Regions from separate parts of the Yinghuangia aomiensis genome, predicted to be linked through region 1. Evidence: riboswitches for the same ligand, from Rfam matches in the RefSeq annotation. Region 1 holds a riboswitch; the other holds the start of a gene.
The links. A riboswitch is a leader RNA that binds a small molecule or an ion and turns the genes downstream of it on or off. The one in region 1 is predicted to bind cobalamin.
Positions count from the first base shown of each region.

Region 2: another riboswitch for cobalamin. It lies ahead of cobN (cobaltochelatase subunit CobN); the one in region 1 lies ahead of ABEA93_RS22250 (ribonucleoside-diphosphate reductase subunit alpha).

Region 1 is NZ_BAABHS010000016.1:17,568-28,987, reverse strand. It holds gene ABEA93_RS22265 (epoxide hydrolase family protein) at 1-691, shown strand, start outside; gene ABEA93_RS22260 (PPOX class F420-dependent oxidoreductase) at 706-1,140, opposite strand; gene ABEA93_RS22255 (ribonucleotide-diphosphate reductase subunit beta) at 1,289-2,266, opposite strand; gene ABEA93_RS22250 (ribonucleoside-diphosphate reductase subunit alpha) at 2,314-4,743, opposite strand; cobalamin riboswitch at 4,814-5,043, opposite strand; gene ABEA93_RS22245 (M24 family metallopeptidase) at 5,293-6,231, shown strand; gene ABEA93_RS22240 (SDR family oxidoreductase) at 6,228-8,039, shown strand; gene ABEA93_RS22235 (metal-dependent hydrolase) at 8,074-9,009, shown strand; gene ABEA93_RS22230 (GNAT family N-acetyltransferase) at 9,017-9,523, opposite strand; gene ABEA93_RS22225 (NADP-dependent oxidoreductase) at 9,775-10,722, shown strand; gene ABEA93_RS22220 (acyl-CoA carboxylase subunit beta) at 10,915-11,420, shown strand, end outside.
Region 2 is NZ_BAABHS010000006.1:181,876-193,295, reverse strand. It holds gene ABEA93_RS10345 (ankyrin repeat domain-containing protein) at 1-85, opposite strand, end outside; gene ABEA93_RS10340 (ABC-F family ATP-binding cassette domain-containing protein) at 188-1,825, opposite strand; gene ABEA93_RS10335 (PucR family transcriptional regulator) at 2,269-3,402, opposite strand; gene ABEA93_RS10330 (proline dehydrogenase family protein) at 3,600-4,529, shown strand; gene pruA (L-glutamate gamma-semialdehyde dehydrogenase) at 4,589-6,226, shown strand; gene ABEA93_RS10320 (hypothetical protein) at 6,300-6,995, opposite strand; gene ABEA93_RS10315 (sensor histidine kinase) at 7,400-8,638, shown strand; gene ABEA93_RS10310 (response regulator) at 8,635-9,291, shown strand; cobalamin riboswitch at 9,370-9,509, shown strand; gene cobN (cobaltochelatase subunit CobN) at 9,643-11,420, shown strand, end outside.

The DNA.
Region 1 (11,420 bases):
CGGCTGCGACGTCGGCGCCCTGGTCACCGGCCAGCTCGGCCACAAATACGCGGACGCGCTCTACGGCATCCACATCGGCTCCGGGCAGCGGCTCGACTTCTTCAACGGCGACCGCGGCTGGGACCTGTCCGGCGGACGGCCGATCCCCGAGGGCCTGCCCGACGCAATCCACCGCCAAGTCGTCGCCACCGAGAAGCGGTTCGCCGTGCACTTGGCCGCGCACACCCTGGCGCCGAGCACACTCGCGTACGGGCTCGCCGACTCCCCCGCGGGCATGCTCGCCTGGCTGCTCGACCGGTGGACGAACTGGAGCGACTGCCGCGGCGACATCGAAAACGTCTTCACGAAAGACGAGTTGCTGACGCACGCCACCATCTACTGGGCGACCGGGACCATCGGCAGTTCGATACGCACGTACGCGAACAACAACCGGTACCCGTGGACACCGTCGCACGACCGGCAGCCGGCCGTCGAAGCGCCGACCGGCCTGACGTTCGTCGCGTACGAGAACCCGCCGGGCGTCACCACCGGCGGGCGGGTCGACAGCTGGCTCGCCACCGACCGCGCGGCCTGGTACCGGCACACCAATCTCACCGCGCACGACCGCGGCGGCCACTTCATCCCGTGGGAGGTCCCCGACCTGTGGGTCGACGACCTGCGCCGCACCTTCCGGCCGCTCCGGCCGTCGTGAGCGGGCGGCGCCGGTCAGCTGCCGGACATGCCGTACACGCGGTCGATCGGCAGACGGATCACCAGGCGCCGTTCGTCGACCATCGCCCGCCGGAACTCGTCCCAGTCGGGATGCTCGCCGCGCACCGCGCGGTACAGGCCGACGAGTTCCTCGACGGTCGGGTCGCCGGCGTCGGCGGCGACCGGGGTGAGGTCGGCGGTGCCTTCGGCGACCGCGTAGGCCCACATGTCGTTCGTGGTCACGTGGAAGCTCGCACGCGGGTCGCGGCGGAGGTTGCGGGTCTTGGCGCGGTCGTCGGTCACCGAGATACGGAGCACGCCGAGGTCCGCGTTGGTGGCGTACTCGTAGGCCACGTTGGAGAGTTGGGGGCGTCCGTCGCGCTTGAGCGTGACCAGGACACCGCGCTTGTGCCGGCGGAAAAGGTCGAGAAGTGCGGAGTCGTCTGCCATGCGGCAATAGTGCCACCGCGCGGGGGCACGGCGAGGGCTCCGCGCCGGGCGCGGCGGGTGAACCGCCGCGGCCCGGCCCGGAGCCCCGCCGTGCTGGCCTGCCGTGCCTGTCGTGTCCGCAGTGTCTGCCGTGTCCGCGGTGCCGGGTCTAGAAGTCCTCGTCGAACGCCACGGTCCCGGTGACCGCGACCTGGTACGCCGAGACGCGCCGTTCGAAGAAGTTCGACAGCTCCTGCACATCTTGGAGTTCCATGAACGCGAACGGGTTCGCCGAGCCGTAGACCGGCGGCATGCCGAGCTGGGCGAGGCGCCGGTCGGCGACGTGCTCCAGGTAGGTGCGCATGTCGGCGACCGTCATGCCGGCCACTCCCCCGCCGAGCAGGTCTTCCGCGAACGCGGTCTCCGCGTCGACGGCTTCGGCGAGCATCCGGCGGACGTCGGCGGCGAGGTCCTCGTCGAACAGGCCGGGTTCTTCGGCGCGGACCGTTTCCACGACCTGGAAGGCGAAGTCCATGTGCGCGGACTCGTCGCGGAAGACCCAGTTGGTGCCGGAGGCGAGCCCGTTGAGGAGGCCGCGGGAGCGCAGGAAGTAGACGTACGCGAAGGCGCCGTAGAAGAAGAGGCCTTCGATGCACGCGGCGAAGCAGATGAGGTTGAGCAGGAACTGCCGGCGCTCGTCGCGGGTGGTGAGCTGTTCGAGGCCCATCGCGGAGTCGATCCAGCGGAAGCAGAACTCCGCCTTCCGGCGGATCGACGGGATGTGCTCGACGGCGGCGAACGCCTTCGCGCGCTCGTCCTGATCGGGCAGGTAGGTGTCCAGAAGGGTCAGGTAGAACTGGACGTGGACGGCTTCCTCGAACAGCTGCCGCGACAGGTACAGGCGCGCCTCGGGCGCGTTGATGTGCCGGTAAAGGTTGAGCACGAGGTTGTTGGCGACGATCGTGTCGCCGGTGGCGAAGAACGCGACCAGCCGCTGCACGAGGTGGCGTTCGGCGGGGCCGAGCCGGTCGAGGTCGGGCAGGTCGGAGTGCAGGTCGACTTCTTCGACGGTCCACGTGTTGCGGATCGCGGCCCGGTACTTCTCGTAGAAGTCGGGGTAGCGCATCGGCCGCAGGGTGAGGTTCATCCCCGGGTCGAGGAGCTTGGGGGCCGCCGTAACGGATGCGGTCGGGGTCACTGGCAGGCCTCGCAGGCTTCGGGGTTCTCCAGGGAGCAGGCGATGACGGATTCGTCGGCGAGCGGCAGGGCGGCCGGGGCCGCGGCCGAGGCGCCGCCGGAGCCGCCGGCGGCCGGCACGGTCGCCTGCTGGATCCGCGTCGCGGGACGGGACCGCAGGTAGTAGGTGGTCTTGAGCCCGGTCGACCACGCGTACCGGTACATCGACGACAGCTTGCCGATGGTCGGGTCGGCCATGAACAGGTTGAGCGACTGGGACTGGTCGATGTAGGGCGAGCGGGCCGCGGCCAGGTCGATGAGCGCGCGCTGCGGAAGTTCCCACGCGGTGCGGTAGAGCGCGCGGATGTCGTCCGGCAGTTCGGTGATGTCCTGGACGGAGCCTTCGGCGCGCTTGATGCGGTCGCGGATCTCGGCGGTCCACAGGCCGCGGGCCTTGAGTTCGCGGACCAGGTACGTGTTGATCTGGAGGAACTCGCCGGACAGGGTCTCGCGCTTGAACAGGTTGGACACCTGCGGCTCGATGCACTCGTACGCGCCCGCGATCGACGCGATCGTGGCGGTCGGGGCGACGGCGACGAGCAGCGAGTTGCGCAGGCCGTGCGCGGCGACGCGGGTGCGCAGCGCGGTCCAGCGGGCGGTCTGCGCCGGGGTGGCGCCGTCCCACAGGTCGGGCTGCAGGCGGCCGCGGGCGGCGTGCGTCTCGGCGAACGCCGGGTGGGGGCCTGCCGCGGCGGCGAGGTCGCAGGAGGTTTCCAGCGCGGTCAGGTAGATCTCTTCGGCGATGCGCGTGGAGATTTCCCGGGCTTCGGCGGAGTCGAAGGGCAGGCCGAGGCGGAAGAAGACGTCCTGGAGGCCCATGACGCCGAGGCCGACGGGGCGCCAGCGCGGGTTGGACGCGGCGGCCTGCCCGGTCGGGTAGTAGTTGATGTCGATGACGCGGTCGAGGAAGGTGACCGCGGTGCGGACGGTGGCGCGGAGCTTGTCCCAGTCCAGGCCGCCGTCGGCGACGTGCGCGCCGAGCTGGACGGAGCCGAGGTTGCAGACGGCGGTTTCGCCGTCGCTGGTCACCTCGAGGATCTCCGTGCAGAGATTCGACAGGTGGACGACGTTGCCGGGTTCGGCGGCCTGGTTGCAGGTGCGGTTGGCGGCGTCCTTGAAGGTCATCCAGCCGTTGCCGGTCTGCGCGAGGGTGCGCATCATGCGGGCGTACAGCTCGCGGGCCGGGAGTTGGCGGACGTAGCGGCCGTCGCGTTCGGCCTGTTCGTAGACGGCGTCGAAGGCCGGGCCCCACAGGTCGGGGAGTTCGGGCAGCTCGTTCGGGTCGAAGAGCGACCAGACGCCGTCTTCCTCGACGCGGCGCATGAACAGGTCGGGGATCCAGTTGGCCAGGTTGAGGTTGTGGGTGCGGCGGGCTTCCTCGCCGGTGTTGTCGCGGAGTTCGAGGAACTCCAGGACGTCGGGGTGCCACGGTTCGAGGTAGACGCAGGCGGCGCCCTTGCGGCGGCCGCCCTGGTTGACCGCCTGGACGGACGCGTCGAGGGTGTTGAGCCACGGGACGATGCCGTTGGAGTGGCCGTTGGTGCCGCGGATGAGCGCGCCGCGGGAGCGGACGCGGGTCCAGGCGACGCCGATGCCGCCGGCGAACTTCGACAGGCGGGCGATGCGGCCGTACATGTCGTAGATGGATTCGAGGTTGTCCTGCGGTGAGTCGAGCAGGTAGCAGGACGACATCTGGGTGTGGCGGGTGCCGGAGTTGAACAGCGTCGGCGAGCTGGGCAGGTAGGCCAGCGACGACATGAGGCGGTAGAAGGCGATCGCTTCCTCGGCGGTGCGCGAGAGGCCGCAGGCGACGCGCAGGAGGAAGTGCTGCGGGGTCTCCACGACGGTGCGGTGCACAGGGTGGCGCAGCAGGTAGCGGTCGTAGACGGTGCGCAGGCCGAAGTACTCGAAGCGGCGGTCGGCGCCCTCGGCGTTGGCGGTGTCGACGGCGGCGTCGAGGGCGGCGGCGTTCGCGGCGACGAAGTCGGCGGTGGTGTCGCCGATGAGGCCTTCGCGGTGGCCGAGGGCGATGCCGTCACTGAAGGCGGTGATGCCGTGCGCGGCGGTTTCGGCCGCGATGGTGCGGGCCAGGAGGCGCGCGGCGAGACGCGAGTACTCGGGTTCCTCGGCGATGAGTTCGGCGGCGGTGCGGACCGCGAGGGCGTCGAGGTCGGCGGCGGTGCCGCCCGCGTGGAGGCCGGCGAGGGCGCGGTCGGCGACCCGGGCGGGGTCGGTGTCGGACAGGTCGGCCGCGAGGGCGCGGACGGCGGCGTGCAGCGCGTCGGCCTTGGGCCCGGCGTCGGGTGCGGTGCCGGTCTGCGGACCGGGGTTGTGCGGCGTGCCGGTTTCGGCCGGGCGAGTCTGGGCGCGCGGAATCGCGCTGTCCATGACGGTCACGGGGCTCTCTCCTCGCGAGCTTGAACGTGCGGTGACCACCGTGCGCGCTCGCGGACAGTGCGGCGCGTACGGGCGGCTGGCAGGTCTTCGGACTTGCGGGCATGCCGGACTGCGGCACACGGAGGTGTGCCGGGGTACGGAGGTCCTAGTGGCCGTCGCTTCCCCCGGGCGCGGGCCCGGAGTGCTTGGTGACGGCGGTCGTTCCCGCTCACCGCTGCGGGGGCAGTCCCGGTTTCGCACCGGGTTCCCTCTTCCCAAGGCGCAAATGCCACCTGACGGGGCATCAGTTCCTTTTCGCCGCCCGCTCCGACTGCTTGGAGCGGGCGAACCAGCTGCGAGCAGGAGCATATATGTAGTGGGTGAGGCCGCGTGCGACCCCTAGTGGTTGTGTCCGGCGTGTCGCGAAGGTCGGCCTCTCGGGAAGGGTCTTCCGCCCGGGACTACTCCCGGGTATGTTACCCGGGGTAACACCCGATGCTCCTCCCTTTCTGCGCCTCACTTTCGTCCCCCACAGCCCGACCCCCGGGAAGGCGGTCCCGCATGGCGACCCCGCTCACGGATGCACCGGCCGGCACGACCGGCGCCGGCATCGACGGCTACCGCGCCGTCCAGCGCCTCGCGTACGACTGCGCCGAAGCGGTCGCGGCCGAACTGCGCCCGGGCACCACCGAGCGCGAGGCCGCGGCGATGATGCGGCGGTGGCTCACCGACCGCGGCGTCCGCGACTGGCTGCACCTGCCGTTCGCCTGGTTCGGCGACCGCACCGCGTTCACCGGCTTCAAGGTGCCGCTGCAGTTCTTCCCCACGAACCTGCGGCTCACCGAAGGCATGCCGTTCATCCTCGACGCCGCACCCGTCCACAACGGCTACACCGCCGACATCGGGTACGCCAGCTCCCTCGGCCCCAACCCGGTCGTCGACCGGCTCCTCGACGACCTGGCCACCCACCGCGCCTTCATCGTCGAGGCCGTCCGCGCCGGCCGCACCCTACGCCAGATCTACCTCGACGTCGACGCCCTGATGGCCCGCCAGGGCTACGAGAACCGGCACCGCGCCTACCCGTTCGGCGTCATCGCGCACCGCGTCGGCAAGGTCGCCGACGCCCGGCTGCGCCCGCACGCCTTCGGCTTCGGGCAGAACGCCCTGCGCGGCCTGCTCAAGGACGGCATCCGCGGCCACCGCGAGGGCTGGTCGCCGCTGTGGAACCCGCGCAAAAGCTCCGGCCACCCGGCCACACCCGGCCTCTGGGCGGTCGAACCACACCTCGGATTCCGCGGCGTCGGCGCCAAGTTCGAGGAACTGCTGGTGGTGACCGAGGACGGCGACGCGTACTGGCTCGACGACGACCTCCCGCACGTGCACCGTTGGGCCGACCGCGGCCTGTACGGGGCCGAACTCACCGGCACCGGGGCCGGATTCCCGGCTCCCGCCGGCACCGCCGCCGACCTGTCCGCCGTCACCGAGGAGGCCGCCGCGTGAGCGCGCTGCACGACCTGCCCGGCGCCCGCCGCTTCGACGTCGAAACGCCCGACGGGGTCCGCCTGGCCGCCGTGGAAGCCGGCCGCGCCGACGGCCCCACCGTCGTCCTGGTGCACGGCTACCCGGACACCAAGGAGATCTGGGGCGACGTCGCCGCCCGCCTCGCCGACCGGTTCCGCATCGTCGCGTACGACGTGCGCGGCGCGGGCGGATCCAGCCGTCCCGACGCCACCTCCGCCTACGTCCTCCAGCGGCTTGCCGACGACTTCGAAGACGTCCTGGACGCGGTCGCCCCCGAAGGCACCGTCCACCTCGTCGGACACGACTGGGGCTCCGTGCAGGCCTGGGAGTTCGTGACCACGCCGCGCATCGCCGGACGCATCGCGTCGTTCACCACGATCTCCGGGCCGAGCCTCGACCACCTGGCCCTGGTCACCCGCGAGGGCCTGGCCAAGCCGACACCGAAGCGGCTGTCGCGCAACCTCGAGCAGATGTTCCGCTCCTGGTACGTGTACGCCCTGCACGTCCCCGTCGCCCCCGAACTCGCCTGGCGCGGCATCCTCGGCAAGCACTGGCCCGCGATGATGCGCCGCAACGAGAAGACCCTCGGCGCACCCGAACCGTCGCTGCCCGAGGACGCCGCATTCGGCGCCAAGCTGTACCGCGCGAACGTGCGCCACCGCATGGCCGCCCCGCGCCGCGACGCCACGACGGACATTCCGGTGCAGCTCGTGGTGCCGGACCGCGACAAGTTCCTCGCCAAGCGCCTCTACGACGAACTCGACCGCTTCGCCCCCAACCTGACGCGCCGCCAAGTCTCCGGCGGGCACTGGGTCCCGCGCACCCGCCCCGACCTGCTCGCCCGGTGGATCGCCGAGTTCGTCGACCGCGTCGACGGCGACCCGGCCGGCCGCGGCGCGGCGCCGCTGCCCGCGACGGTCGCGGTCGCCAAGGGCCGCCGGGCACGCCGCGCCGCCGCGTACCGCAGCCGGTTCGCCGGCCAGCTCGCCGTCGTGACGGGCGCGGGCAGCGGCATCGGCCGGGCGACCGCGCTGTCGCTGGCCGAAGCCGGCGCGCGGCTGGTGCTGGTGGACCGCGACGCGGCCACCGCCGGACGCACCGCCGACCTGTGCGAGGTGCTCGGCGCGGCCGGGGCGCACCCGGAGGCGGTCGACGTGTCCGACGCCGACGCGATGGCGCAGTTGGCGGAGAAGGTGCGGGCCGTGCACGGGGTTCCGGACCTGGTGGTGAACAACGCCGGTATCGGCATAGCGGGGTCGTTCCTGGACACCACACCCGAGGAATGGAAGCGCACGCTCGACGTGAACTTGTGGGGCGTGATCCACGGGTGCCGGCTGTTCGGCGCGATGATGGCTGAGCGCGGGCAGGGCGGGCACATCGTGAACACCGCGTCCGCGGCGGCCTTCCAGCCGTCGAAGTCGCTTCCGGCGTACTCGACGTCGAAGGCCGCGGTGCTGATGCTGAGCGAGTGCCTGCGCGCCGAGTTCGCGGCCTACGGCATCGGCGTGACGGCGGTCTGCCCGGGGTTCGTGGCGACCGGGATCACCGGGGCGACCCGGTTCGCGGGGACGAGCGCGGAGCAGGAGCGCTCGCTGCGGGAGAAGACCACCAAGGCGTACCAGCGGCGCGGCTACCCGCCGGAGAAGGTCGCCGACGCGATCCTGCGCGCGGTCGCGGAGAACACCGCGGTGCAGCCGGTGACGCCGGAAGCGCATGCGGCGCGCGCCGCGTCCCGGTTCACGCCGCGCGTGCTGCGCGCACTGGCGCGGGTGGACTTGCCGAAGTGACGTGCCGCCGATCGGGCATGTGGAGGTTTGCGTAATGAGCACATCGCTGGGCTTGCCGGCATCCGGATCCGCGTCCGTGTCCGATACGCCGATCCGGCCGCGCCGGGTGGCCTTCGACTGGGCGGACACGCCCGTCCACTGGATCCCTGGGGACGCGCCGACGACGCACCTGATCAACGTCCTGCATCTGCTGCTGCCCGCCGGGGAGAAGTGGTTCGTGCAGGTCTACAAGGAAGCCCTGCCGTTCATCACGGACGAGAAACTGCGCGAGGACGTGCGCGGGTTCATGGGGCAGGAGTCGGTGCACTCGTACTCGCATGCGGCGGTGCTGGACCACTTGCGGGCGCAGGGCATCGAGACGCGCGGGTACACGCGGCGGCTGGAGTGGTTCTTCTTCGACTTCCTGGGCGACAAGCCGTACATGCCGATGCCGAAGCACGAGTGGCTGCGGGTGCGGCTGTCGATCATCGCCGCGATCGAGCACTTCACCGCCCTGCTCGGCAAGTGGGTGCTGGAGGCCGAGGCCTTGGACGCCGTCGGCGCGGATCCGATGATGCTCGACCTGCTGCGCTGGCACGGTGCGGAGGAGGTCGAGCACCGCTCGGTGGCGTTCGACCTGTACCAGCACCTCGGCGGGCCGATGCGGTACGCGCGGCGGGTGGAGGCCATGGCGTTCACGGCACCGATCCTGCTGGGGCTGTGGCAGATCGGCGCGAGCTATCTGATGCGCAACGACCCGACGATCCCGGACACCCGCTACCGGCTGCGGGACATGGCGCGGGCGTCGGCGGAGGGCGTGGCGCCGAGCTACTGGATGCTGGTGAAGGCCATTCCGCGGTATCTCGTGCCGTCGTACCACCCGGAAGGCGAGGCGTCGACGCAGGCGGCGATCGACTACCTGGCGACCTCGCCCGCCGCGCTGGAGGCGGAACGGCGCGCGGCGGAGCGCCGGGGGCGGTTGAGCGCTTAGCGCACGGTCAGTCGGCGGGCCCCGGTGCGCGGTCGGTCCAGGGCTTGCGGAGCGGGTAGCGGGCCATGCCGACCGATGCGGGGGCGGTTTCGGTGAACCCGTACTTCTCGTACAGGTACTTCGCGTCGCCGTCGGCGATCAGCGAGACGTAAGCCGCGTCGGGGGCGCGGCGGTCGATTTCCTCGCTGAGTGCTTCCATGATGCGTTTGCCCAAGCCGAGGCCCTGGTGTCGGGGCAGCACGCAGATGTCGGTGACCACGAAGAAGCAGCCGTCGTCGCCGACCAGGCGCCCCATGCCGACGGGTTCGCCGCGGTGGTACAGCACGACGCCGTACAGCGTGTTCGGCAGTCCGCGCTCGGCGGCCTCGCGGGACATGCCGCCGAGACCGCAGGCCGGGCGCAGCGCGAGGTACGTGTCGACGGAGGGGGTTTCGGAGCGGAGGTCGAAGGCATCGGCCGGGTCTTCCGCCGGCGTCTCGCCGCGGGCTTCGGCGGGGAGGGGCGCGTCGGTCATTCGGCCGAGTGTAGAGCGGCGCGCCGACATGCCCCCGGGGCGGATCCGCGGGTGACTGTGGTCACTCCTCCGGCGTGTTCGCGTTGCCGATCGGGCGCGGCACGGTGACCATGAGCCAGAGACAGCCGACCATTCGGGGCATCCCCGCCAATCGGCGCAAAGCCGCTGCCGGCCGCGGACGCGTTCCGGCGGACGGCCGGGCATCCGGACGGATGCCCGGCCGGGGCATTCGATCGGGCCAGGAGGACAGTGTGCGCGCGGTAGCCGTCGCAAAGCCTGCGGGCGAACCGGAACTCATGCGGTTGCCGGCGCCGGAGCCCGGTCCCGGCGAGGTGCTGGTGAAGGTGGTCGCGGCGGGGCTCAACCCGCTCGACTGGAAGCTCGCGGACGCGGCCGGGCGCGGCCAGGCCGAGGCGGTGTACCCGCTGATCTACGGCGTGGACTTCGCGGGCAAGGTGGCGGCGCTGGGACCGGGCGTGACGCGGTTCGCGGAAGGCGACGCGGTCTTCGGGCAGCCGAAGCAGGGTGCGGTCGGCGCGTACGGCACGTATGCCGAGTACGTGATCGCGGCCGAGGACGGCGTGATCGCGCACGCCCCCGCCGCGCTGCCCCTGCCGCTGGCCGCGGCGCTGCCGACCGCGGGTCAGACGGCGATGTCGCTGCTGGACGCGGGCGGGGTGGGCCCCGGGCAGACGCTGCTGCTGGTCGGCGCGGCGGGCGGCGTCGGCTCGTTCGTCACCCAGTTGGCGGCGGCGCGGGACGTCCGGGTCGTCGCGGTGACGCGCGGCGTCGGCGAAACCGAGATGGGCGCCCTCGGCGCGGCCGAGACCCTGGACGCGCAGGAGGGCCCGCCGACCGAGCAACTCCGCGAGGCGTTCCCGGACGGCGTCGAAGCCCTGGTCGACCTGGCGTCGGGCGCGGAGCAGTTCGCCGAGTACGCGATGCTCGTCGCGGACGGCGGCGTGGCGATCAGCACGGTGCACAGCGCCGACCCGCAGTCCCTGGCCGCCCGGAGCGTGGAAGGCGTGAACTTCGTCGTCGCCCCGGACGCGGACCTGCTGGCCAGGTTGGCCGCGGAGGTGGACGCGGGCCGGGCGACGGTGCGCCTGGACGCGCAGGTCCCGCTGGCGGACGCCCCGGACGCGGTGGCGCGGAACCGGGCGGGCCGGGCTCGGGGGAAGACGGTCATTCTGGTCTGACGCGGTGGGATGGCGCCCGGCTCGCGGGCGCCGTCCGGCCGAGCTCTCCCCGCTCCCTGCTGAAGTCTCCCCCCGCATTTGATATGACTCAGTCAAGGACTTTGGCGGCGTGTCGTCGGGATGGCGAGCGGCGGGGCGGTGGGGCGGCGCCGGGTCGTGTTCGTCGTCCGTCCGTCGTCTTGCGGGGTGCTCATGTCCGAGGTGTCGTCGTCTGCGCAGTCTCCGGGTCCGGCGCCCGGCCCGTCCGCGGCCTCCGGCCCGGCACCCGCCTCGGGCAACCGCGCCGACTGGCAGCCGCTGCTCGACGACCTCACGCGCCGCCGTTCCGCCTCGCGTGCCATGGGCGGCCCGGCCAAGGTCGCCCGCTACTCCGCCGCCGGGCGGCTGCATGCCCGGGCGCGGGTCGACGCGCTCCTCGACCCCGGGTCGTTCACCGAGCTGGGCACGCTGGCCGGCGGCGCCGACGCCCCGTCCGACGCGTTCGTGGCCGGGTCGGGGCGGATCGACGGGCGGCCGGTCTTCGTCGGCGCGGAGGACTTCACCGTGCAGGGCGGGTCGATCGGGCCCGCGGCCGCCGCGAAACGGGCGCGGCTGGCGCGGCTCGCGGGACAGGAACGCGCGCCGCTGGTGATGCTCCTCGAAGGCGCCGGGCACCGGGCGACGAACGCGCTGCAAGGCCACACCGCGTCCCCCAACGA
Region 2 (11,420 bases), on a different contig from region 1:
GGAGCCGGCGGGTGGCTTCCAGGTCGGCGTAATGCACGGCGATGACCAGGCGGTTCGACAGCTTCTTGGCGATACGGCGCTTCATGGCGGGGGTTCTGTCCTTCGATGGTGGTGCGGTCGGGGCGCGGCCGACCGAAGCAGCGGAGCCGTGCGGGGTCGAGCTGGGGTCGAGCTGGTCGGGCGGTGTTCAGTCGCCCGTCACGCGGCCTGCCGCGACGTGCAGGCGGCGGTTGGTTTCCACGGCGTCGAGCATCCTGCGGTCGTGGGTGACCAGCAGCAGCGTGCCGGTATACGACGCGAGCGCCGACTCCAGCTGCTCGATCGCGGGCAGGTCCAGGTGGTTCGTCGGCTCGTCGAGCACCAGCAGGTTGACGCCCTTGGCCTGGAGCAACGCCAGCGCGGCGCGCGTGCGTTCGCCCGGCGAGAGGGTGTCCGCGGAACGCAGCACGTGGTCCGCCTTCAGCCCGAACTTCGCCAGCAGCGTGCGGACGTCGGCGGGCTGCAGGTCCGGGACGGCGGCACCGAACGCGTCCAGCAGTGCCTCGGTGCCGAGGAACAGGCCGCGGGCCTGGTCGATTTCGCCGACCACGACGCCCGGGCCGAGCGCGGCCTGCCCGGAGTCCAGCGGGATCCGGCCGAGGAGCGCGCCGAGCAGCGTGGTCTTGCCCGAACCGTTCGGTCCGGTGATCGCCACGCGGTCGCCCCAGTCGACCTGCAAGTCGACCGGGCCGAAGGTGAATTCGCCGCGCGTGACGGCGGCGGCGCGCAGGGTCGCCACGACCGCGCCCGCGCGCGGCGCCGCGGCGATCTCCATGCGCAGCTCCCACTCCTTGCGGGGCTCCTCGACGACGTCCAGCCGCTCGATCATGCGCTCGGTCTGACGGGCCTTCGCGGCCTGCTTCTCGGACGCCTCGGAGCGGAACTTGCGGCCGATCTTGTCGTTGTCGTTCGACTTCCGGCGGGCGTTCTTGACGCCCTTGTCCATCCAGGCGCGCTGCGTGCGGCCGCGCTCTTCGAGGGACGCGCGGGTGTCGGCGTACTGGTCGTACTCCTCGCGGGCGTGGCGGCGGGCGACTTCGCGTTCGGCCAGGTAGGCCTCGTAGCCGCCGCCGTACATGCGGATCTTCTGCTGCGCCAGGTCGAGTTCGACGACGCGGGTGACCGTGCGGGTGAGGAACTCGCGGTCGTGGCTGACCAGGACGACGCCCGCCCGCAGCCCGGTGACGAACTTCTCGAGGCGGTCGAGGCCGTCGAGGTCGAGGTCGTTGGTGGGCTCGTCGAGGAGGAACACGTCGTAGCGGCTGAGCAGCAGCGACGCGAGCCCGGCGCGTGCGGCCTGGCCGCCGGAGAGGCTGGTCATCGGCTGGTCGAGGTCGACGGCCAAGCCGAGGTCCGCGGCCACTTCGTCGGCGCGCTCGTCGAGGTCGGCGCCGCCGAGGTCGAGCCAGCGTTCCAACGCGACGGCGTACTCGTCGTCGGCGCCGGGGCGCTCCTCGACGAGTCCCTCGGTCGCGGCATCGAGCGCGGCCTGCGCGTCGGTCACGCCGGTACGCCGCCCCAGGAACGCGCGCACGGTCTCGCCCGCGCGGCGCTCCGGCTCCTGCGGCAGATGCCCGACGGTCGCGGTGGGCGGGCTGAGTTGGATGGAGCCGCTCTCCGGCGTGCTCAACCCCGCCAGCATCCGCAGCAGCGTCGACTTGCCGGCCCCGTTCACCCCCACCAGCCCGACGACGTCGCCGGGGGCGACCACCAGATCCAACGCGGAAAACAGGACGCGGTCACCGTGCCCGGCGGAGAGGTCCTTGACGACGATCGTGGCGCTCATATCGCGCCGATCGTAGCGGGCGCGGACTGAGGACGGGCGGGCGGAGCGGAGCCGCGAGGCGAGAGGGGACACAGGGAACCCGCTGACGGCTGCGGCGGAGGGGCCGGGGCCGCGGCGGCGAGAGCGCCGAACCGCGCCGGCCGTGTGCGCCCGACGAGCCTCGCCGCGCGAACTGCCTGCCTGCGCTTGCGCTGCCTTCGTCGGGCCGCATCGTCTCGCGCGCCACCGGCGACGTGAACTCGGTCGGCGAACTGCTCGACGACGGCGTGGACGGCATCCGCGGCGCCCCGTGCGCCGGATCGGGCCGGAGCAGCGCCACCCGGCGTGCGCCCGCGCCGCCGTCACGCCACCGGTCGGCCCACACCGCGTCACTGCCGCGTCTGCGCTCACACCGCCGGGCCCCGCTCGCGGAGCGCCCCCACACCCCCCGTCATCCGGGCCACTCAGCCTGTCTCCTCACCCCTCATCCGCCCCGCCTTCAACCCCATATGCAGCAGCAGCCGATGTTCTCCGTTCGCCAGGTCCAAGCCCGTCAGAGCCTCCACCCGGGACAGCCGGTAGTACAGCGTCTGGCGGTGGATCGCCAGCACCTCCGCCGCCTGCGTCGCGTGGGCGGCGCGGTCCAGGTAGACCTCCGCCGTGCGGGCGAGTTCCGCGTGCTGGGGGCTCAGCAGCGGGGCCACGGCCGGATCCGGGGCGGCGGGGAGGTGGGAGATCAGCCGGTACGGGCCCAGCTCCGGCCAGGACGCGACCGGGCCGTACGCGGGGAAGGCCGTCGCGGTCCGGGCCGCGGCGACGGCCTCGGCGTAGGCGGCCGCTGCCTCCGCGGGGCCGGGGAAGGCCGCCGAGACGCCCGCACGGGTGCCCTTGCGCAGGCGGGCGAGGCGGCGGGCGGGCTCGGTGGGCGCACGCGGCGTGCGGATCAGCGCGACGAGTTCGTCCGGCTCGGTGTCCGGCACAAACGCACCCGTGTAGGCCGCCACCACCGACGCCTGGCCCAGCACCGTCAGGGGATCCGGCAGCCCGCCCCGCAGCACCACCACCGCATACGGGCCCGTCCCCGTCCGCGCCCCCGCCGCCTCCAGCGCCGCCACCGCCTGCGGGTCGCCCGTCCCCGTGACCAGCGCCCGCAGCCGCTCGCCCAGCTCCGTGCCCGCGTGCGCCTCCTCCGCGAGCAGGTCGCCCGCGCGCCCGGCCAGCGCGAACGCCTCCGCCAGGTCGGTGTCCGGCCACTCCGCGCCGCCCGGGTCGAGCAGCCAGATATAGCCGTACGTCACCCCGCCATGCCGTGCCGGGAGGCACAGCCGCGCCCGTACCCCGGTCGCCGGGTCCGCCGGAATCCGCACCGGCCGCGTCGCCCGCGTGATGCCGAAGCTCTCGAACCACGCCTTCACCTGCGGCGACGAGCGGCGGCTGAGAATCGACCGGGCGCGCACGTCGTCCGCCACCACATCCGCATCACCCTCGTGCGCGGCGAACGCGACCAGCGTGAAGTCGCGGTCCTCCAACGTGGCCGGAGCGCCCAGCAGCGCGGCGGCCTCCTCGACGATGCGCTGGTAATCCCGCTGCGCCGCCATCGCCCGTCTCCTCTGCCGCTCGCGGCGACCGGGTGAACCCCGACAAACCGGCCACCCGGCCCTTTCATACATGTGTACAAGATCTCCCGCCGGGAACGCGACTGCGGTCCATATGCGCAGGCCACACGGCGGACGTACGTTCGCGGCAAGGGCCGGAACGCGGCCCCCGTACCGCCGACCGCTCCCGGAGGCCCGCCGTGCTCGGCCGCCTGCTCCTCACCGCGTCGCACAGCGACCGGCTGCGCGACTTCGTCGCGACCGCCCCGGTCACGCGTCCCGTCGTCGACCGCTTCGTGGCCGGCGAAGAGCTGCCCGACGCACTCACCGCCGTCCGCGGCCTCACGGACGGCGGCCTCGACGTCACGATCGACTACCTCGGCGAGGACATCACCGACGCGTCCCAGGCGGAACGCAACCGCGACGCCTATCTGCGGATCCTCGACGCGGTCGCGCCCCTCGGCCTCGGCGGCCGCGTCGAGGTGTCGGTGAAGCTCTCCGCGTTCGGCCAGTCCCTCGGCGCCGACGGGCACGCCCTCGCGCTCGCCAACGTGCGGCCCGTCGCCGAGGCCGCCGCCCGCGCCGGCACCACCGTCACGCTCGACATGGAAGACCACACGACGGCCGACTCCACCCTCGGCATCCTCGACGAGCTGCGCCGCGACCACCCCGGCACCGGCGCCGTCCTCCAGTCGTACCTGTTCCGCACCGAGGACGACTGCCGCCGCCTCGCGACCGCCGGATCCCGGGTGCGCCTGGTCAAGGGCGCCTACCGCGAACCCGCGTCCATCGCCCACCAGGACCGCCGCGCCGTGGATCTCGCCTACGTGCGCTGCCTCAAGATCCTCATGGCCGGCGACGGCCACCCCATGGTCGCCACCCACGACCCGCGCCTCGTCGCCATCACCCGCGAACTCGCCCTGCGCCACGAACGGCAGCCGGGCACCTACGAGTTCCAGATGCTCTACGGCATCCGCACCGCCGAACAGCAGCGCCTCGCCGAGGACGGCGAAAAGGTCCGCGTCTACGTCCCCTTCGGCACCGACTGGTACGGCTACTTCACCCGCCGCCTCGCCGAACGCCCCGCCAACGTCGCGTTCTTCCTCCGCTCCTTCGTGCCCGGCCGCTGACCGCCGCCGCCCGGGACGCAGCCCCGACGCCCGCACCTCCCACCGAAAGGCATGCCCTGATGGACGCCGTCACCCAGGTCCCGGCCCCGGTCAACGAACCGGCTCGCTCGTACGCCCCCGGCAGCCCCGAACGCGCCCGCCTGGAAGCCGAGTTGAAGCGGCAGGCCGGCGAACCCGTGGAGCTGACCCAGACGATCGGCGGTGTCCAGTCGATGGGCGGCGGGCCGCGCGTCGACGTCGTCCAGCCGCACCGCCACGCCGCCGTCCTCGGCACCTTCGCGCACGCCACGCAGGACGATGCCCGGGCCGCCGTCGCCGCCGCCAAGGCCGCCGCCCCGGCGTGGCGCGCGCTGTCGTTCGACGACCGCGCCGCGATCATCCTCAAGGCCGCGGATCTGCTGGCGGGTCCATGGCGGGAGCGCCTCGCCGCCGCGACGATGCTCGGCCAGTCCAAGACCGTGCAGCAGGCGGAGATCGACACCCCGTGCGAACTCGTCGACTTCTGGCGGTTCAACGTGCACTTCGCCCGGCAGATCCTCGCCGAGCAGCCGATCAGCTCGCCCGGCGTGTGGAACCGGCTCGACCACCGGCCGCTCGAAGGCTTCGTCTACGCCGTCACGCCGTTCAACTTCACCGCGATTGCCGGGAACCTGCCGACGGCGCCCGCACTGATGGGGAACACGGTGATCTGGAAGCCGTCGCCGACGCAGACGGTCGCGGCCTGGCACCTGATGCGCCTGCTGGAAGAAGCAGGGATGCCGCCGGGCGTCATCAACATGCTGCCGGGCGACGGCCTCGCGGTGTCCGAGGTCGTCCTGGCGGACCCCGATCTCGCGGGCATCCACTTCACCGGCTCGACGGCGACGTTCCGGCACCTGTGGTCGACCGTCGGCGCGAACATCGGCGGGTATCGGACGTATCCGCGGATCGTGGGGGAGACCGGCGGCAAGGACTTCGTCGTCGCGCACTCGTCGGCGGATCCTGCGGTGCTGAAGACGGCGATGGTGCGGGGGGCGTACGAGTACCAGGGGCAGAAGTGCTCGGCGGCGTCGCGGGCGTATGTGCCGCGGTCGCTGTGGGAGTCCGGCTTCCGCGACGACCTGATCGCGGAGATCGAAGGCCTGTCCATGGGCGACGTGACCGACCTGGACAACTTCATGGGCGCGGTCGTCGACGCCCGCGCCTTCGCCAAGAACAAGGCGGCCATCGACCGGGCCGCCGCGGACCCGCGCGTCGAGATCGTCGCGGGCGGCACGTACGACGACAGCGTCGGCTACTTCGTCCGCCCGACGCTGCTGGTCTCCGACGACCCCGAGAACGAGGTCTTCCGCGACGAGTACTTCGGCCCGATCCTCGCCGTGCACGTCTACGAGGACGCCGCCTGGGCGCCGATGCTGCGCCAGATGGAATCGGTGTCGCCGTACGCCCTCACCGGCGCCGTCATCGCGCAGGACCGCGCCGCGCTCGCCGAGGCCTCCGAGGTGCTGCGCTTCGCGGCCGGCAACTTCTACCTCAACGACAAGCCCACCGGCGCCGTCGTCGGCCAGCAGCCCTTCGGCGGCGGGCGCGCCTCCGGCACCAACGACAAGGCCGGTGCGGCACAGAACCTGATGCGGTGGACCAGCACCCGCACCATCAAGGAGACCTTGGTTCCGCCGACCGACTACCGGTACCCGCACATGGGCGGCGGCAACTGAAACCGACTCGCTTCGACACCGCGCCGACCGCGGCCGGGTGCCCGCACGCGTTCACGACCCACCCGGCCGCGCCTCACGGCTTCTTCGACGCCGCGGCCGACGAATTCGCGGACGCTTCGGCGGATGCCCGGTCGCGGGTTCGCGGGTTCGTGTCCGCGGTGCCCGTGCCGTAGTCGCCGGTGCCCGTGCCGTAGCGGCGGGCGGCTTTGCCGAGCACGTAGGCCTTGACCAGGTCCGTGTTCAGGTCCTTCCGCTCCTTCTGGGTACTGTCCCCGCCCTTCGGGGCCTCCTTCGGCCACAGGGTGTAGGTCAGCGCGATGACCACGTTGATGCCGGCGATCCACAGCATGCGGCTCTGCGTCGAGGTGAGGGCCGCGGTCCGCGAGGCATCGCCGACCATCCAGATCGCGCACTGGAGCAGCCCGATGGCGACGACTGCGGCCATGACCGTGCGCAGGGCGATCTGCCACTCGTATTTTGCGCGCGCCGTGCCGTACTTCGGTGGCTTGGGCGGCTTGGGTGCGCCCGCGAAGCGGTAGGCGACCCAGGCGTCGGCGCGCTTGACCAGGTAGTGGCCGTAGGCGACCGAGAAGCCGATGTAGGCGGCGGCGAGGCCGTGCGACCAGTTCGCCGTCGTGCCGCGCCGCAGGTCGACGATCGTGGCGACCAGTAGGTCGTGCCGCGCCGCAGGTCGACGATCGTGGCGACCAGTAGGACGACGTCCACGACGGGCACGGACACCAGCAGGACACCGCTTGTCCGCCGCCACTCGAGGCCGTAGCGGGCCGTCAGCCCGGCCGCCAGCAGCAGCCAGAACCCGACCTCGCAGGCGATGACCAGGGTGACCAGCATGGGATGGCTCCGTAGATCGTCGGCCGGCGCGTGCGTGGCGCCGGCCTGGTGGGGACGGCGGCGCCGGCCGGTCCGACCGGGCCCCGGAGCGGCGCCGCATCCCAGCCTTCCAACGCCCGGGCTTCGTCGCGTCACCTCGCGCGCCGATTACCGGCTGCATCGTTCGATGTACGCCCGGCGGCGCGTCCGCGACCGGGAGAGGAGGCGGCGCCCGTCACGTAGGGTGGCCGGGAGGCCCGGAGGGCCGCGGCGCGGGGGCCGCCGCCCGGAGCCTGTGCCCGGCTCCCGGGCATCCATCGGACACCACGCGGAAGGCGGCGCATGCAATCGGCCCGACCTCACCGGAGCGACGTCGCCATCGCCGTCGCCGGGCTGGTCGGCGGCATCGTGCTGTGGACGCTGGGGCTGGAGAACAACGACTTCAGCGTCCCGCGCGCCTGGCAGCTGCTGCCCCTCGCCGTCATGGCCAGTGCCGAAGTGACACGGCGGACCGCGCCGCGCGCCGCGGTCCTGGTCGGCTTCGCGGCCCTCGCCGCGGACACCGTCTCCGGCGGCAACATCGCCACGATCGTGATGTTCACCGACCTGGTGTACGCCACCACCCTTTACGGTCCGCTGCCGTGGGCGCGCCGCATGACCCCGACCGCGCTCGTCCTCTCCCTCACCGCCACCATCGTCGCGCTCGGCATCATGCGGCAGCCCCAGGCGCTGCTGATCGGCGTCTTCGCCGGGCTGATCACGCTGGCGCCCGCGTCGACCGCGTGGATCATCCGCACCCACCGCGACGAAGCCGCCGCCGAGCGCCTGCGGGCCGAACAGACCGCGCTGCTCGCCGAGTTGGACCGCCGTGCCGCGGTCTCCGAGGAACGCGCGCGGATGGCCCGCGAGTTGCACGACGTGGTCGCCAATCACCTGTCCGCGATCGCGATCCACTCCACTGCGGCGATGTCCGTCGCGGCCGGCGACCCGGACGCCACCAAGCAGGCGCTCGGCATCATCCGGGAGAGCAGCGTGCAGGGCCTTGCCGAGATGCGCCGCCTCATCGGGCTGCTGCGTGACGGCGGCGGGGGCGAGACCGGGTTCGAGGAGTCCGCGGCGGTGCCGCGGCTGGACTCGCTCGACGCGATGATCGGGCGGGCCGAGCGCAGCGGCTCGGCCGACGGGTTCACCTTCGTCCTCGACGACACGCGTCCGGCCGGGACGGTGCTGCCCGCACCGGTCGAACTGGCCGCGTACCGCATCGTCCAGGAGTCGCTGACGAACGCGATGAAGCATGCCGCGCCCGGTCCGGTCATCGTGCGCGTGCGGCACACCCGCGGCTGCCTCGTCGTCGCGGTGGAAAGCACCTACGTCGCCGCCCCGGACGGGCCGCGGGCCCCCGGCGCAGGTGCCGGCCTGGTCGGCATGCGGGAACGCACCGCGCTGCTCAGCGGCCGCTTCGAGGCGGGACCGCACGACGGGCTGTGGCGGGTACGCGCCGAACTGCCGTGCAAGGCCGAGCAGCGCGACGCCGCCCGCGCGCCGCGCGCTGCCCGGGAGGCCCGGGAGGCCGCGTCGTGATCCGGGTCGTCGTCGCCGAGGACCAGGGCGCCGTGCGCGCCGGACTCGTGATGATCCTGCGGGCCGCCGACGGCATCGAGGTGGTCGGCGAGGCCGCGGACGGCGAGGAGGCCGTCGCGCTGGCCCGCGAACTGCGGCCCGATGTGGTCGTGATGGACGTGCAGATGCCGCGGCTCGACGGCGTCGCCGCGACCCGCGCGGTGGTGGCCGAACACTTGGCCGACGTGCTGGTGCTCACCACGTTCGACCTGGACGAATACGTGTTCGGGGCGCTGCGTGCGGGCGCCGCCGGATTCCTGCTCAAGGACGCGGAGGCCGCGGTGCTCACCGAGGCCGTGCGTACCGTGGCCCGCGGCGAAGGCATCATCGCGCCCGCCGTCACCCGCCGCCTCATCGCCGAATTCGCCGCGCCGCGTCCGCGCGGCCCCGCCGAACCGCCCGAGGCGCTCGCCGCGCTCACCCCGCGGGAGCGCGAGGTCCTCGCCTGCCTCGGCCGCGGCCTCTCCAACCAGGAGATCGCGGTGCACCTGGACATGGCCGAGGCCACCACCAAGACGCACGTCAGCCGGATCCTGCCGAAGCTCGGGGTGCGCAGCCGGGCCCAGGCCGCGGTGCTCGCCCACGAGTGGGGGCTCTGCGAGCCAACCGGATAGCAGCCCCCGCGAGGCCCTCCGGGGAACGTGGCAAATCCCTCGATTGGGGGAACTTGCAGCGCGACCGGCCGCTAGGCGATGCTGAGCGGGCGCCGGCGTCGCCGGTGTGGGGAGGGCGCAGTCAGGAACCCGGTGCGAATCCGGGACGGTCCCGCCACTGTGACCCGCCGCAGCATGCGGCGGGGAGTCAGGAACTGCGCGCCCGGACCCGATTGTCCGATGGGGCGAGGACCCCGGAGAGGCGCGCGCTGTGGCGACTTCGTCCTGCCGTCCGACCTGCACGCACGTATACGCACCGGCCGCATCCGCATCCGCGACCCGGCGCGGCGACGCGAAGGCGCGGTCGGCCCGGTGATCCTCCTCCTCTCCACCTCCGACACCGACCTCCTCAGCGCCAAGGCGAGCGACGGCGCATGGCGCCTCGCCAACCCGGCCCGCACGACCGCGGCCGACCTGCCCGCGCTGGTGGACGGCACCGACCTCGTCGTCGTCCGCCTCCTCGGCGGCCGCCGCGCCTGGGAGGAAGGCCTCGACGCCCTCCTCGCCGGGCCCCGCCCGGTCGTCGTGGTCTCCGGCGAACAAGCCGCCGACGCCGCCCTCATGGAACTGGCGACGGTGCCCGCCGGGGTGAGCGCGCAAGCCCACGCGTACCTCGCGCAGGGCGGCGCGGACAACCTGACGAACCTCCACCGGTTCCTCTCCGACACGCTGCTCCTCACCGGCCACGGCTTCGAACCGCCCGCCGAAGTCCCCACCTGGGGACGTCTGGAGCGGGAATCGCGCAACCCGGACGCGCCCGCCGTCGGCGTGCTCTACTACCGCGCCCACCACCTGGCCGGGAACACCGCCTTCGTCGGCACCCTGTGCGACGCCATCGAGAACGCGGGCGGCCGCGCCGTACCGGTCTGGTGCGCGTCGCTGCGCGGCGCCGACCCGGCGCTGTTCGAGGCGATCGCCGAGGTCGACGCGCTGCTCGTCACCGTGCTCGCGGCGGGCGGCGCACGCCCCGCCGAGGTGTCCGCGGGCGGCGACGACGAAGCCTGGGACGTCGGCGCGCTCGCCGCCCTCGACATCACCGTGCTCCAGGCCCTGAGCCTCACCACCAGCCGCGCCGAATGGGAAGCCGGCGACGCGGGCCTCTCGCCGATGGACGCCGCCACCCAGGTCGCCGTGCCGGAGTTCGACGGCCGCCTCATCACCGTGCCGTTCTCCTTCAAGGAGACCGGCGCCGACGGCCTCACCTTCTACGCCGCCGACCCGGAACGCGCCGCCCGCGTCGCCGGGATCGCCGTCCGGCACGCCGCGCTGCGGCATGTGCCGCCCGCGGAACGGCGCATCGGCGTCGTGCTGTCCGCGTACCCGACCAAGCACGCCCGCATCGGCAACGCCGTCGGCCTCGACACCCCCGCCAGCGCCGTCGCCCTGCTGCGCGCGATGCGCGACGCCGGCTACGACGTCGGTCCCGCGGCCGGCCCCGACGCGCTGCCCGGCCTGGAACCCGCGGACGGCGACGCGCTGATCCACGCGCTCATCGCGGCCGGCGGACAAGACCCCGAGTGGCTGTCCGAAGCCCAGCTCGAAGGCAACCCGGTGCGCATCGGCGCCGCCGAATACCGCGAGCGCTACGCCAAGCTCCCGGTCGGCCTGCGCGCCAACATCGAAGAGCACTGGGGCCCGCCGCCCGGCGAACTGTACGTCGACCACTCCCGCGACCCGGACGGCGAAATCGTCCTCGCCGCGCTGCGCGCCGGGAACGTCGTCCTCATCATCCAGCCGCCGCGCGGCTTCGGCGAGAACCCCGTCGCGATCTACCACGACCCGGACCTGCCGCCGAGCCACCACTACCTGGCCGCCTACTGGTGGCTGGACAGCGCCCGCGCGACCGGCGGCTTCGGCGCGAACGCGCTCGTCCACCTCGGCAAGCACGGCACGCTGGAATGGCTGCCGGGCAAGAACCTCGGCCTGTCCGCCGAGTGCGGGCCCGACGCGGTGCTCGGCGATCTGCCGCTCGTCTACCCGTTCCTGGTCAACGACCCGGGCGAGGGCGCCCAGGCCAAGCGCCGCGCGCACGCCGTGATCGTGGACCACCTCGTGCCGCCGATGACGCGCGCCGAGACCTACGGCGACCT